Regions from separate parts of the Clostridium sp. 19966 genome, predicted to be linked through region 1. Evidence: riboswitches for the same ligand, from Rfam matches in the RefSeq annotation. Region 1 holds a riboswitch; the other holds the start of a gene.

What was found. Region 1 has a riboswitch for lysine ahead of IAI10_RS18830 (aspartate kinase). Riboswitches for the same ligand answer to the same signal wherever they lie in the genome.
Region 2: another riboswitch for lysine. It lies ahead of IAI10_RS14400 (hotdog domain-containing protein); the one in region 1 lies ahead of IAI10_RS18830 (aspartate kinase).

The regions. Positions count from the first base shown of each region.
Region 1 covers NZ_JACTOJ010000022.1:12,175-19,537, reverse strand. Annotated here, with positions in the region: gene IAI10_RS18840 (cation diffusion facilitator family transporter) at 1-1,127, opposite strand, end outside; gene IAI10_RS18835 (M18 family aminopeptidase) at 1,253-2,551, shown strand; lysine riboswitch at 2,612-2,779, shown strand; gene IAI10_RS18830 (aspartate kinase) at 2,887-4,092, shown strand; gene lysA (diaminopimelate decarboxylase) at 4,148-5,443, shown strand; gene IAI10_RS18820 (hemerythrin family protein) at 5,784-6,176, shown strand; gene IAI10_RS18815 (GH36-type glycosyl hydrolase domain-containing protein) at 6,401-7,363, shown strand, end outside.
Region 2 covers NZ_JACTOJ010000013.1:108,121-115,483, forward strand. Annotated here, with positions in the region: gene IAI10_RS14385 (DUF445 domain-containing protein) at 1-7, opposite strand, end outside; gene IAI10_RS14390 (DUF445 domain-containing protein) at 35-1,282, opposite strand; gene IAI10_RS14395 (PAS domain-containing sensor histidine kinase) at 1,507-2,862, shown strand; lysine riboswitch at 3,065-3,247, shown strand; gene IAI10_RS14400 (hotdog domain-containing protein) at 3,443-3,823, shown strand; gene IAI10_RS14405 (3-keto-5-aminohexanoate cleavage protein) at 3,842-4,666, shown strand; gene IAI10_RS14410 (L-erythro-3,5-diaminohexanoate dehydrogenase) at 4,668-5,702, shown strand; gene ablA (lysine 2,3-aminomutase) at 5,745-7,025, shown strand; gene IAI10_RS14420 (hypothetical protein) at 7,038-7,363, shown strand, end outside.

The DNA of each region.
Region 1 (7,363 bases):
TTTTTTACTTCAGTACATATATCCTTTTTTAAAGCTATCTCTCCAGTATGATTGGTTATATCCGATGAATTAACTACCGAATCAAAGATAATATTCTTAGTTTCACCTTCACCAACAATTCTGAAGTCATGTATAGATTTTATTGATTCAAATTTTTTTAAAATGGTGGATACTTGTTTTCTTGTATTCGTAACTTCCTTGTCGTCTACATTTACTGGATCCATATGTATTACAAGTATGAGATTTAGCTTTTCTGAAATTTCTCTTTCTGCTCTGTCAATGACGTTATGTATGGATACTATATTTATGTTGGAAGGAACTTCTGCATGTATGGATGCCATAGCCTTTCCTGGACCATAATTATGTATTATAAGATCGTGGACACCTATTATATTTTCATAGGAAAGCACCCGCTTCTTTATATCCTTTACCAGCTCTGCATCTGGAGCTTCTCCCAGCAAAGGATTTACAGTTTCTTTTATCAGCGTGAAACCAGAATAAAGAATTAATGCGGCTACTAAAATTCCTAAATATCCGTCTAGAGGAAAGGAAGAGAATAAAGAAAAAATAAGGGATATAGCAACAACAGCTGAAATTATTACGTCTCCTAAGGAGTCTAAGGCAGAAGCTTTTAAAGCAGCAGAATCTATAATAAATCCTATTTTCTTATTAAAAAAAGAAAGCCATACCTTCGCAGCCATAGATAGTAATATAAGCAAAAATGGAATCAATTGAAATACTACTCTGCTAGGATGAAATATCCTTTCAAAAGAAGATTTAACAAATTGAAAGCCTACAAACATAACCATGAAGGAAACTACTAATGCGGATAGATATTCAATTCTTCCATGACCAAAAGGGTGCTCTTCATCAGCAGGTAAATTTGAAAGCTTAAATCCAATTATAGTGATAAGAGAAGAAGCACTATCAGAAAGGTTATTAAAAGCATCCGCAGTGACAGCAATACTATTAGTCAAAATTCCAACTGAAATCTTTATGAAAAATAATATTAAATTAATAACTATACCTATAATTCCAGCAAAAAATCCATATTTGGTTCTTACAGTTTCATTTTTTGTATCTTCGAAGTTCTTAATGAACTTTTTAATTAAAGTATTAATAAACAAATATTATCACCCCAAAATAGTTTATTCTATTGATTAACTTCTGTACATATTATATCATAAAATATGTCGACTAATAATTAATCGAAATTTTAATTTGTTATAATTTATGATACGGAGTGATATAGATGGAAAAGGAAATTAAAAGCCTTGCTGAAAATTTATTAGATTTTATAGATGAAAGTCCCACAGCCTTTCATGCTGTTGCTGCTGCTAAAAAGGAATTATTGTCAGCAGGCTTTAGTGAGCTTAAGGAAGAAGAAGCTTGGAAGATAGAAAAGGGAGGAAAATATTTTACTACTAGAAACGACTCTTCACTTTTTGGATTTGTGGTGGGTACAGGAGAGATGGAAGCAGAAGGCTTCAGAATAGCTGGATCACACACAGATTCCCCAACTTTCAGAATAAAACCCCATGCTGAGATGTGCAATGAGGGTTTCTTAAAGCTTAATACAGAAGTATATGGGGTACCGATTTTAAATACTTGGTTTGATAGACCTCTATCTATAGCTGGAAGGGTGGCAGTAAAAAGTACTGGAATGTTTCCAGAAAGCAGATTAGTAAATATATCAAGACCAATAACTATAATACCTAATTTAGCCATACATTTAAATAGAAAAGTGAATCATGGTGTTGAATTAAATCCTCAGAAGGATACAATACCTATGGTAGGCTGTATAAATGATGAGCTTGAAAAGGATGAGTTTTTAGTTAAGCTTATAGCAGGGGAGCTAGGGGTTAAAGCCGAGGATATACTGGATTTTGATTTATTTCTATATGAATATGGAAGAGGTTGCCTACTAGGAGTAAATGAAGAATTCATATCTTCTTCAAGAATAGATAATCTTAGCATGGTGCACAGTGCTATTCATGCAATATTGGATGCAAAACCTGGGAAAGCTACCAACCTTATAGCATGCTTTGACAATGAGGAAGTGGGAAGCTCTACTAAGCAGGGAGCTAATTCCGAAATATTAGTGCATACTTTAGAGAGGATAGCTCTAAGCCTTGGCAAAGGAAGAGAGGAACTTTTAAGAGCCTATGCTAAATCCTTTATGATATCTACAGACGCGGCTCAAGGTCTTCATCCCAATAATACAGAAAAATTTGATCCAACCTGCAGGGTTATTCTAAACCAAGGACCTGCTATAAAAATCAGCGCAGCTCAAAGCTATACCTCTGACAGCATATCTATAGGTACATATGAAATGATATGCGAAAAAGCAAAGGTACCTGTGCAGAAATTTGTTAATCGTTCTGATGAACCAGGTGGAAGAACAATAGGACCGCTTTCAGCTACCCATCTTCCAATTAAATCAGTGGATATAGGAGCACCTCTTTTAGCTATGCATTCTGTAAGAGAGCTTGGAGGAGTATATGACCATTTTTATATTACTAAATCTTTGATTGAGTTTTTTTCAATGTAAATAGCTGTTGCATAAATATAATAATTGTGTTACCATAATGTAAATTAAATAATGAACTTTACCTAGGGTAGAGGTGCCTAAATTAATAGTACTTTTGCGGAGCTGGCGGGCGTAGAGGCAAGAGGAAAGGGATTTAGGCCGAAGAGAAGAAACTGCAAAAATCTTCCCTGGCTGTGCATAAAATATATGTATGGCTGTCATGGTTTTCCATGGAGAGCTACAAGGTACACGTAGTTGTATTAAAATTGTTTTTAAGCAGCAAAGGTGTTCCTTTGCTGCATTTGTTTTATGTAGTGACTATTCAAGGTGGAGGGCAGCAATCTAGAGGTGATAAATTGAATATTGTAGTACAAAAATATGGGGGGAGTTCCGTAGCTACTTCCGAAAAGATAAAGAAGGTAGCAGAAACTGTTATAGCGAGAAAAGAAAAGGGAAACAGCATGGTAGTTGTAGTATCTGCTATGGGAGATACCACGGACGAGCTCATATCCTTAGCAAAAGAAATAACAGAAAATCCCGATAAAAGGGAGATGGATGCTTTGCTATCCACAGGAGAGATGGTATCAAGTGCAATGCTAGCTATGGCTGTCAATGCCATGGGACATAAGGCTGTAAGCTATAGTGCCTATCAGCTTAATATACAGACCAGAGGACAATATGGCAAAGCACTTATAAAAGATATGGATATTACTAAAATTGTGGAAAGCTTAGAAGAGGACAACATAGTAATAGTAGCTGGATTTCAGGGAGTTAATGATTTGGGAGACATAACTACTTTAGGAAGAGGAGGCTCAGACACCTCTGCAGTAGCTTTAGCATATAAACTTAAAGGAAGCTGTGAAATATATACTGATGTAGATGGCATATATGCCTGTGATCCTAGGAAGCTGAAAAGTGCAAAAAAATTATCCGATATTCATTACGAAGAAATGCTGGAACTAGCAAGTTTAGGTGCTCAGGTTATGCATTCCAGGTCTGTAGAACTTGCAGAAAAATATAATATACCCATCTATGTAGGGTTAAGCTGCAGCGATATTAAAGGAACTATAATAGGAGGGACTAACAATATGGAAACCAAAGCTGTCACAGGAATAGCCACTAGCAATGATGATATTTCGATAACAGTAAAAAATATATCCTCAGATATAAATATTATCTCTGAATTATTTGGTAAAATAGGAGAGAGAAAGATAAACATAGATATGATAAGCCAGACGGCTCCGATAGATGATAAGGTAAATATATCTTTTACTATACCTAAAGAAGATGTTTCAGATTGTATGGAAATACTATATCAATTAGCCTGTAAGGAAAATATTATAATAGATGAAGATATAACCAAATTTTCAATTGTGGGTATAGGTATGAAAACCACATCTGGAGTAGCAGGAAAAATGTTTAGGCTTTTTAGCGAGAATAATATATTGGTTAAAATGATAACTACTTCTGAGATAAGAGTTACTTGTACCATAAAGCGAGAAGATGAGCTTAAAGCAATCGATATAACGGGAGAGGCATTTAATCTTAAAGCATCCATTTAAAACATAGCTATTTTAAGAATATTTAGTTTTAATTTTTGTGATTGGAGGAAGGAAAATGAAGTTATTTGGTACAATGGCCGTAGTAGACAATAAACTTACGGTAGGAGGAGTAAGCTGCAGCAGCATGGCGGAAAGTTTTGGAACTCCACTATATGTATTTGATGAAAATTTATTAAGAGAGAAATGCAGGAGATACAATCAAAGCTTTAAAGCTTCTGAAAAAGGTAATAGAGTGGCTTATGCAGGTAAGGCTTTTCTTATAATGGCTATGTGTAAGCTGTTAAATGAAGAAAATATGTGGCTTGATGTGGTATCTGGAGGAGAACTCTATACCGCTTATAAAAGTGATTTTCCAATGGAAAGAATATATTTTCATGGAAATAATAAAACAATTGAAGAAATTGACATGGGAATAAGATTGGGAGTAGGGAGATTCGTGGCGGATAATTTCTATGAGATAGACAATATAAATGAAATAGCGGCAAAATACGGCGTGAAACAGAAAATTTTATTAAGAATAACTCCAGGCATTGAAGCGCACACTCATGATTATATAAGAACTGGTCAAATAGATTCTAAATTTGGTTTCACAGTGCTTAATAATAAAACTATGGAAGCAGTAAAAAAAGCTTTAGAGCTACCTAATATAGAGCTGGTAGGCCTTCATTCCCATATCGGATCTCAAATATTTGAAATAGAACCCTATAAAGATGAAGTTAAGGTTATGCTCACATTGATTCAAAGTATATATAAAGAGACAGGTCATCTGCTTAAGGAATTAGATTTAGGCGGTGGTTTTGGCATATATTACAGCGAGGGTGACAAGCCAAAGAGCATAGAAGAGTTTTCTAATGTTATTCTAGAAGAATTTGATGAAACCTGTAAGCAGCTTGATATAAATCCTCCGATTTTAACTATTGAACCAGGAAGATCTATAGTTGGAAATGCGGGAATTACTCTTTATACAGTAGGTTCAATAAAAAAAATACCAGAAGTGAGAACTTACGTGGCAGTAGATGGAGGAATGACAGACAATATAAGACCAGCCTTATATAGAGCTGAATATGAATGCGGAATTGCGAACAACATAGAAGGAAGCATAAATGAGAAGGTCACTATATCAGGAAAGTGCTGTGAATCTGGAGATATCTTACTTTCAGATATAACAATTCCTCATGTGAAGAGCGGCGATATATTGTCAGTAATGTCTACAGGAGCCTATGGATATTCCATGGCCAGCAACTACAATAAAATACCTAAAGCTGCAGTGGTTATGGTAAAGGATGGAGAAACCAGATTAGTATGCAAAAGAGAAACTTATGATGATATCATAAAAAATGAAATACTGTAATTTATTCCACTGAGGTAAGAAATAAAAATTAAGACATAAAAGGTAAGAAGTAAGAGCTATGGTTAAAATTCGCTTGAAGCGAATTTATAAATTGAAATCGGCTCTCCAAAGAGACGATTTCTACCTAAACTCTTACCTTTTTAATTTTACCTCTTAACTAATAAACAAATTTCAATTAAAAATAGAAATAATTAGTGCAATAAATTGTTATTGCTTCGATAAAATAAGACTAATTTTTTATGAAACTGTCAATATAATCCGTTTATAATAAAATTTATATAGACGGTTTATGTAAAATAATATATACTCAAATTGAAAAATTAGAGCGGGGTGGATAAATATGTTTGAAATGAAGGAAGAATACAAAACTGGGATAGCACAAATTGATGCAGAGCACACTAAGTTATTCGAAATCGGAGAAAGGGCATTTCAACTGATTAAAAACTCATACAGCCCTGATAAATACGATGATATTGTCAGCATAGTGTATGAATTAAGAGAATACGCCCAGATACATTTTAAAAATGAAGAAGAGTACATGAAAAGTATAAACTATAAAAAACTTTTTACTCAGGTCATAGACCATCAAGAGTTTATGAATAAAGTAAACTCCATTGATTTTAATAAACTAGATCATAATCAGGATGAGTACTTAATGAATTTGTTAGAATTTGTCGCAAAATGGCTTACGGACCATATAATCGAAAAGGACTTACTTATAGCTGAAAATTAATAAAACATATAAAAATAGCTGTTTGGACTAACCTAAGTTAGCTGCCAGGCAGCTTTTTTTATATATTCACTCCATATTTTAGATGAGGGTTGATTTTTACACTGATTTAAAATATATCCTTTCATATAAATAATTAAAATACTGTTGGGTATACTAAATAAAAAGCAATAAAGCGGTTATTCATAATAATTTGACGTTATATTATTGGGGAGTGTGATTAAATAATGTACCTATATATTTTACTGCTGGTATCTATTGCATTTGTGTCCATATATATAATATGGATTCGCCGTGAAGAAGAAAATCAGAATATCATGGAAGATATACCTAGCATTTATGTTAATAAGGATGACATGGAGAAGCATGCATTAAAAATATCTACATACTATTCCGAAACAAAAAAAACAGCTTACAGAAGAAAGCTTATAAAGAGCCTAGATGAAAGTTATAAGAAGATAATAGAAGGTCACGATTACATAGATAAAGAAATAGATGAAAAATATGATATGGTTCCAGCAGCGGAATGGCTTTTAGACAATCTGTACTTAATACAAAAGGAATACAAGGATATAAAGAGCAGCATGCCATCCAGCTACTATAGAAATTTGCCAACTATAAGCAAAGGAATGATGAAGGGATATCCTAGAGTTTATCATATAGCTATAGAACTAGTGTGCCATACGGATGGGCTTATAGATGAAAACGTGATTGAAGCCTTTATTGGAGCATATCAGAAAAATACCATATTGAGCAGCGGTGAACTTTGGGCTCTCCCTATAATGATAAGAATAGCCTTGATACAGAATATAAGCCAAATAGTAAATAAGATAGTATATGCTATAGAAGAGAAAAAAAGGGGAGAGCAGTTTGGGGAAAATATAATAAATGCATATACGGAAAAAAAATTGGATTTTAATTTAGAAAGTTTGAAGAAGAAAAGTATATCTTTCTCATCTCATTTTGTAGAAAGCCTTATAAAAGTCCTTAGAGACAATGGGGTGGACAATGAAAATATATATGCTTGGATAAATGAAAATCTGGAAAGCAATCAGAAAAATCTAGATATGGTTATAAGCGGAGAGCATCAAAAGCAAGCAGGTTTTCAGCTGTCCTTGGGTAATAGTATAACATCAATCAGAAATGTGACTTCTTTAAATTGGAAGGATACTTTTGAAAGGTTAAATTAT
Region 2 (7,363 bases), on a different contig from region 1:
TTTTCATATTAAACTCCCTAAATTAACATTTGTTTTAAAAAGGTATAGAGTTAAAGAAAAAAGCTAATATTCCTACGAATCCGCCAACTATCGATCCATTGATTCGTATAAGCTGAAGATCATCACCTGCTTTAGATTCTATAAGCTCTATAAGCTCATCGTTTGAGTAGCTGGATAGATTATCTTTTATTATATTTTTTAAATTGTTATGAGCTATTTCTATGATACTGTAGGATAGGCTTCTTAAGCCTTCATTAACTATTCGCTGCCAGTTTGGGTTGTTTTCAAAGGTATCTGCTGCGGTTATAAGCTGATTATATAGCACCACAGATAATTTATCTAAATTTCCTCCATTGTTTAGGCTGTCAGCGCTGATTTTATCAAGATAAATTATGAAGTTATCCTTGCCAAGTAAGCTATCAAGCTTTGAAAGTTTCCAATCCTCTACAAGCTTAATGAGCTTAGCATTGTTCTTATATTCGTCGAATTTGCTATAAAGCCAGATTTTTAAACTTTTTCTAGAATCACTGGAAGGATTCTTAGCTCTAACAAGATAACCGAGAATCTTTTGCTGAATAGATCTTGCAATGTCTTCCGGTGAAGTTTGCAGCAGTATATCAAGCACAAAATTATTTATGAATTTTCTTCGAGCCATTCCATTTTCATAAGAAGTTTTTGTAGTAATAGCCATGTCTTTTAATATGCTGAAAAAATCATCACTCTTTGAAAAAATTATAAGCTCATCTATAATAAAATCCAATATCTTTTCATCATATCCAGATTTAATTGAGGTTTCTATAGAAGATTTAATTATGCTCCATAGAGATATCTTGGTCAAATTTTCCTTTAGAAGCTTAGATATCACTTCTAGAGATTCTTCATCTCTCACATCTATTATTCTGTAGATTAATGAAAATACAGCATTTTTAAAATTTTCATCATCCTTGTTTTTTTTAATATATGAAATTATAATTTCAGAAAAATTGTATTCGCCAGCAAACTTATTTAAGCTGTCTTTTGTGATTAGGTCTTCAGTGACCATATTGCATAGCGCATTAATAATTTTATCTCTGTTTCTAGGAACTATTTCTGTTTTATAAGATATACCTAGAGGTTTATGAAATAGTGCAGTAATACCATACCAATCCGCAAAGCCCCCTATCATAGAAGCACAGAAAGCGCTGCTTAATAAACCGCCCCAAAAAGTTCTATGGAAAGGATATGCTATTAAAAAACCTAAAGTAACGATTATTAACAATATAGTAGCCTTATGTTTATTCATAGGAGGTACCTCCGCAAAAGAATTTATTATTGTTTATTATACCACAATTGATGATTTTTTTATTTCATCAGTAATTTCAAGGTTATTAGAATTATAAATGATGACAGCAATCATTACATATGTTAAAGATATGAACATTTATGTAGTTATTATGAAAAAACTATATTATAATATTGTAATGTATGATTTACAGCAGAAACTTAAGATAGTTATGGAGATAACATATGGAAAATATATCAAGCCTACTTTATAGGCTTCAAAGTCATAAAACTGGAATTGCAATAGTTGTTTTACTAGCATTCATAATATATTTATTGATAGATAGAAATAAGCATATAAGAAAAGAGAAGAAACTTAGGGATGAGATGGAATTTTTAAGGACTGTAATTAATTCTCTTCCAGATATAATATGTTTTAAGAATGCTGAAGGAAGATGGGTAGAAGCTAATGAGGCTATTATGGAACTATATAGTACTGATGATAGAATCATAGGTAAAAACCATGAGGAGCTTTCAAAGCTTCTTCCTGATTTTAAGGAAGAATTGAAGAATTGCGAAAAGACAGATTCGGATATCTGGCATAATGGGAAAACAGCCATGGTGGAAGAAGTATTTCATATTAATAGCGAAAATAAAAGAATATTTGAGGTTATAAAGGTGCCTTTATATTATGAAGATGGAAGTAAGAAGGGACTAGTGGTGGTAGGAAGGGAAATCACAGAAAGAAAAAAAGCAGAAGAAATAAAAAGGCAGGCAGAGGAGAGTAACAAGCGGTTAAATGATTTAAAACAGTACGATGCAGTAAGAACAGAATTCTTTGCTAATTTATCTCACGAATTAAGAACACCGCTCAATATGATAATGGCACCAGTTCAGCTCATAGAGCTCATGCCTGAGAATAAGGAAAAGGTAATGAAATGCGTAGGAATTATAAAACAAAATTGTTTCAGGCTAATTAGATTAATAAATAATATTATAGATATAACTAAAATTGAATCGGGCTACATAACCATGAACATAAAAAAGCAGAATATAGTATCAGTAGTAGAAGATACTGTTATTTCAGCCAGCAATTATATTGAGAACATGGGGCTGGAACTGATATTTGATACGGATATTGAAGAAAAATATATTTATATGGATGCAGATAAATTTGAAAGAATAATTCTTAACTTACTTTCCAATGCGATTAAATTCACTAACCCTGGCGGCAGCATCTTTGTTAATATGTACGACTTGGAAGGAAAAATAAGAATTTCAGTTAAGGATACTGGCATTGGTATACCAGAAAATAAGAGGACCAGCATCTTTGAAAGATTTGTTCAGGTGGACAAATCTCTTTCTAGAAATACTGAGGGAAGCGGCATAGGGCTTTCACTGGTAAAGGCTTTTGTGGAAAAGCATGGGGGTAGCATAAGTATAAACAATGAATATGAAGATGGTACAGAATTTATTATGGATATTCCCACAGATTATTTTAGCGAAAAAGATTGCAGCATAGAAAATGCAGAAATAGAAGGAGAAACCTTAAAGAATAAAGTTCAGATTACGAATATAGAATTTTCTGATATATATTCTTGATAGGCTTAAAAGGTCTTATCAATTATTTAAAAAATAACCCATTAATTTTACAAAAAGTAATAATTATAAGGGAAAAACACAGAAAAATTAATAAACTGCAAAAAGATACCAAAATAGCATAAATAATATTTTTAAAATTTCTCTAGGGTGTATCATTTTTGAGGTAAGTAGAATATATATATTTTACCGATACAAATTAATATACATAAATAGAGGAGCAGGTAATTGGGTAACAGGGAAATGTTAAGGATAAGAACCTCCAAGGTTCTTTGTGAAGGGGTTATCTGCCGAAAGGTCTTGCTGGTTCTTCAGCTAAAACCTTGGAGATAGCAGAAAAAACTGCTGTTTCTGTCATGAAAATATTTTGTGGAGTGCTATTTATGTAATGAGAATATAGATTTTCATTGCATAGCAGCTCTTCATAGGTGAAATTATGATATTAAAAGCACTGAAAATCTTTCAGTGCTTTTTTTAATGCCTTCAGACTGCAGCCAGCATTAATGCAGCTTGGAGATAGGAAGAGAACGACTAGTTTAATGTAAGTCTACATTTAGCAAAACATGAAACGGAGGAATTTGGAATGAAAGCATTAATAAGAGTAAGAATGAGTTTAAGTGATGCCCACTATGGAGGAAATTTGGTGGACGGAGCAAAAATATTGGAGCTATTCGGCGATGTGGCTACAGAGCTTCTAATAATCAATGACGGAGATGAAGGATTATTTAAAGCTTACGATAATATTGAATTTTTGGCACCAGTATATGCAGGGGATTTTATAGAAGCAGAAGGAGAGATAGTTAAGGTGGGAAACTCTTCAAGAGCTATGAGGTTTGAAGCAAGAAAGGTGATAGTGCCAAGGTCAGATGTAAATGAATCTGCAGCAGATGTGCTGGATAAACCTATAGTGGTTTGCAGAGCCTCAGGAACTTGTGTGGTTCCAAAGGATAAGCAGAGAAAATAATTTGGAAGAGGGAGCTATATGGAAAAACTCATAATAACCGCCGCTATATGCGGGGCGGAGGTTACCAAAGAACATAACGAGAAAGTACCTTACACAGTCAGTGAGATAGGAGAAGAAGCAGAAGCTGCTTTTAAAGCAGGGGCGAGCATAATACATCTTCATGTAAGGGAAGATTCAGGAGTTTCTACTCAGGACAAAGAACGCTTTAAGCTCTGTATAGAGGAGATAAAAAAAAGATGCCCTGGGGTGATAATTCAGCCTTCTACTGGAGGAGCTGTAGGAATGACAAATGAAGAAAGACTTCAGCCTATATATCTTAGACCAGAAATGGCTACTCTGGATTGCGGCACCTGCAACTTTGGTGGGGATGATATATTTGTAAACACTGAGAATACCATAATTGAATTTTCTAATAAGATGAAGGAACTTAACATAAAACCAGAGCTAGAGGTTTTTGATAAAGGCATGATAGATATGGTTATTAGATTAAATAAAAAAGGAATAATTAAAGCACCCTTGCATTTTAATTTCGTTCTTGGAGTAAATGGAGGAATAAGTGCTGAGTTAAGGGATTTTTCCTTTATGAAGGATAGCCTGCCAGCAGGAAGCACTTTTACGGCAGCGGGTCTGGGAAGATTTGAATTTACGGTGGCAGCTATGTCCATAATATCGGGAGGTCATGTAAGAGTTGGCTTTGAGGACAATGTATATGTGGAAAAAGGTGTAAAGGCAAAATCAAATGGAGAGTTAGTGGAGAAGGCAGTAAGGCTTTCGAGAGAACTTGGTCGAGAAATTGCTTCTCCTGAGGAAGCTAGGAAAATATTAGGCATAGGGGGATTTTAACATGAAAAAAGGATGTAAATATGGAACTCATAGGGTGCTGAGCCCGGAAGGAGTACTTCCTCAGGCAGCCTATAGCATTAGTAATGATATGGAGCCTTACAGCAATGAAATACTTATCGATGTGCAGGCACTTAATATTGATTCCGCAAGCTTTACACAATTGGAGGAAGAGGCTGGCGGAGATATAGAAAAAATCAAGAAAAGAATACTTGAGATAGTAGCAGCCAGGGGAAAGATGCAGAATCCTGTAACAGGCTCAGGAGGAATGCTTATAGGAACTGTAGAGAAGATAGGTGAAGATTTAAACAATATAGATTTAAAAGTAGGGGACAAAATAGCTTCTTTGGTGTCTTTATCCCTTACACCATTAAAGATTGATGAAATAACGAATATAAAGCCAGAGATAGACAGGGTTGAAGTGAAGGCAAAAGCAATACTTTTTGAAAGCGGTCTTTATGCTAAGCTTCCTCAGGATATGCCTGAGACTCTTGCTCTAGCAGCTTTAGATGTGGCTGGAGCTCCAGCTCAAACTGCCAAACTGGTAAAGCCCTGTGAGAGTGTGCTTATATTAGGAGGTGCTGGAAAATCAGGAATGCTATGCTGTTATGAAGCTATGAAAAGAGTGGGACCTACTGGAAAAGTTATTGCTGTGGTGGTAGATGAAGCTCAAGCTGAAAGATTAAAATCCATGAAGCTTTGCCATGAAGCTATTATAGCGGATGCCACAAAACCTGTAGAAATATTAAATAAGGTAATAGCTGCTAATAGCAATAAAGAAGTTGATGTTTCTATAAATTGCGTAAATGTTCCTAATACAGAGATGGGAGCTATACTTCCAGTAAGAGATGGAGGAACAGTATATTTCTTTTCCATGGCCACCAGCTTTACCAAGTCTGCTTTAGGGGCAGAGGGAGTAGGAAAAGATATCAACATGGTTATAGGAAATGGCTATACCAAGGATCATGCAGAAATTACATTAAATGAATTAAGAGAAAATAAGCAATTAAGGGAGTATTTCGAAGCTGTATATATGTAACAAAGCTATACCCTAGTTGATTTTGAAGGGAGCCTGGTTGTTGTGAATAATAGATATAAAATATTTAAAGATGTTACTGATGAGGAATGGAATGATTGGAAATGGCAAGTAGCTAATAGGATAGAAACTGTAGATGAGCTTAAAAAATATATACCTCTTACGTCAGAAGAAGAGGAGGGAGTAAAGCAGTGCCTTAAAAATTTAAGAATGGCAATAACTCCTTATTATCTTTCCCTGATAAATACTGAAGATCCTTTAGATCCTATAAGAAAGCAGGCAATACCTACGGTGTCAGAGCTCATAAAAAGCGATGCAGAATTCGCAGATCCCCTTCATGAAGATGGAGATTCACCAGTTCCAGGACTTACTCATAGATATCCGGACAGAGCCTTGCTGCTGGTTACAGATCAATGCTCAATGTATTGCAGGCACTGTACCAGAAGAAGATTTGCAGGACATAATGATTGTTCGTTGCCCATGGCACAAATAGATAAAGCAATAGAATATATAGCTCAAACTCCTGTTATAAGAGATGTTTTAATATCCGGCGGAGATCCTTTTCTGCTTTCCGACGAAAAGCTTGAATATATTATAAAGAAGCTTAGGGCTATACCTCATGTGGAAGTAGTAAGGCTGGGTACCAGGACGCCTGTGGTTATGCCTCAGCGAATAACTGATAATCTGGTGAATATGCTAAAAAAATATCATCCCATTTGGATAAATACTCATTTTAATCATCCTAATGAGATAACAGAGGAATCTAAAAGAGCCTGTGAGAAGATGGCTAATGCAGGAATACCTCTTGGAAACCAATCAGTACTTTTAAGAGGAGTTAATGATTGTGTTCATGTTATGAAAAATCTTGTACATGAGCTGGTTAAGATAAGAGTGAGACCTTACTATATATATCAATGCGATTTATCTGTGGGATTAAGCCATTTCAGAACCACTGTATCTAAAGGTATTGAAATAATTGAAGGTTTAAGGGGGCATACCTCAGGTTTTTGTGTTCCAACCTTCGTGGTAGATGCGCCTGGAGGCGGCGGAAAAATACCTGTAATGCCTAATTATATCATTTCTCAAGGTTACAATAAGGTCATACTGAGAAATTTTGAAGGAGTTATTACCACCTATGAGGAGCCTTCGGATTATGCTCCTGGCTGCAATTGTGAGGTTTGCAGGGGAGAAAGCAACGTAAAAAGAGTAGGGATAGCAGGCCTTTTGAATCATCAGCAGATGGCGCTGGAACCAGAAGGTTTAGAAAGAAAAAAGAGAGAAAAGTATAAGCAAGAAGCAGTAATAAAGGAAGCTTTAAATAGCTAAGGAGAGCTTTAAATGAAGTTATTAGATTGTGTGGGTAACTGCAAAATCATTGCAATAACAGGATTAGGTAAGAATGTTGGAAAAACCACTGCTCTTAACAAAATACTGGAAGAAGCCAGAGGAAAATATAAAATTGGGATAACTTCTATTGGCTATGATGGAGAACAGACAGATAGGGTAACACATGGGACAAAACCTAGAATATATGTGGAGAAGGGGACTTATGCAGCAACTGCGAAAAAGTGTCTCGGGAATTCAGATGTCACTAAAGAGATAATAGCTGTACCTGATATAAGCACAGCTATTGGAGAAATAGTTATAGTAAAAGCTTTGAGTGA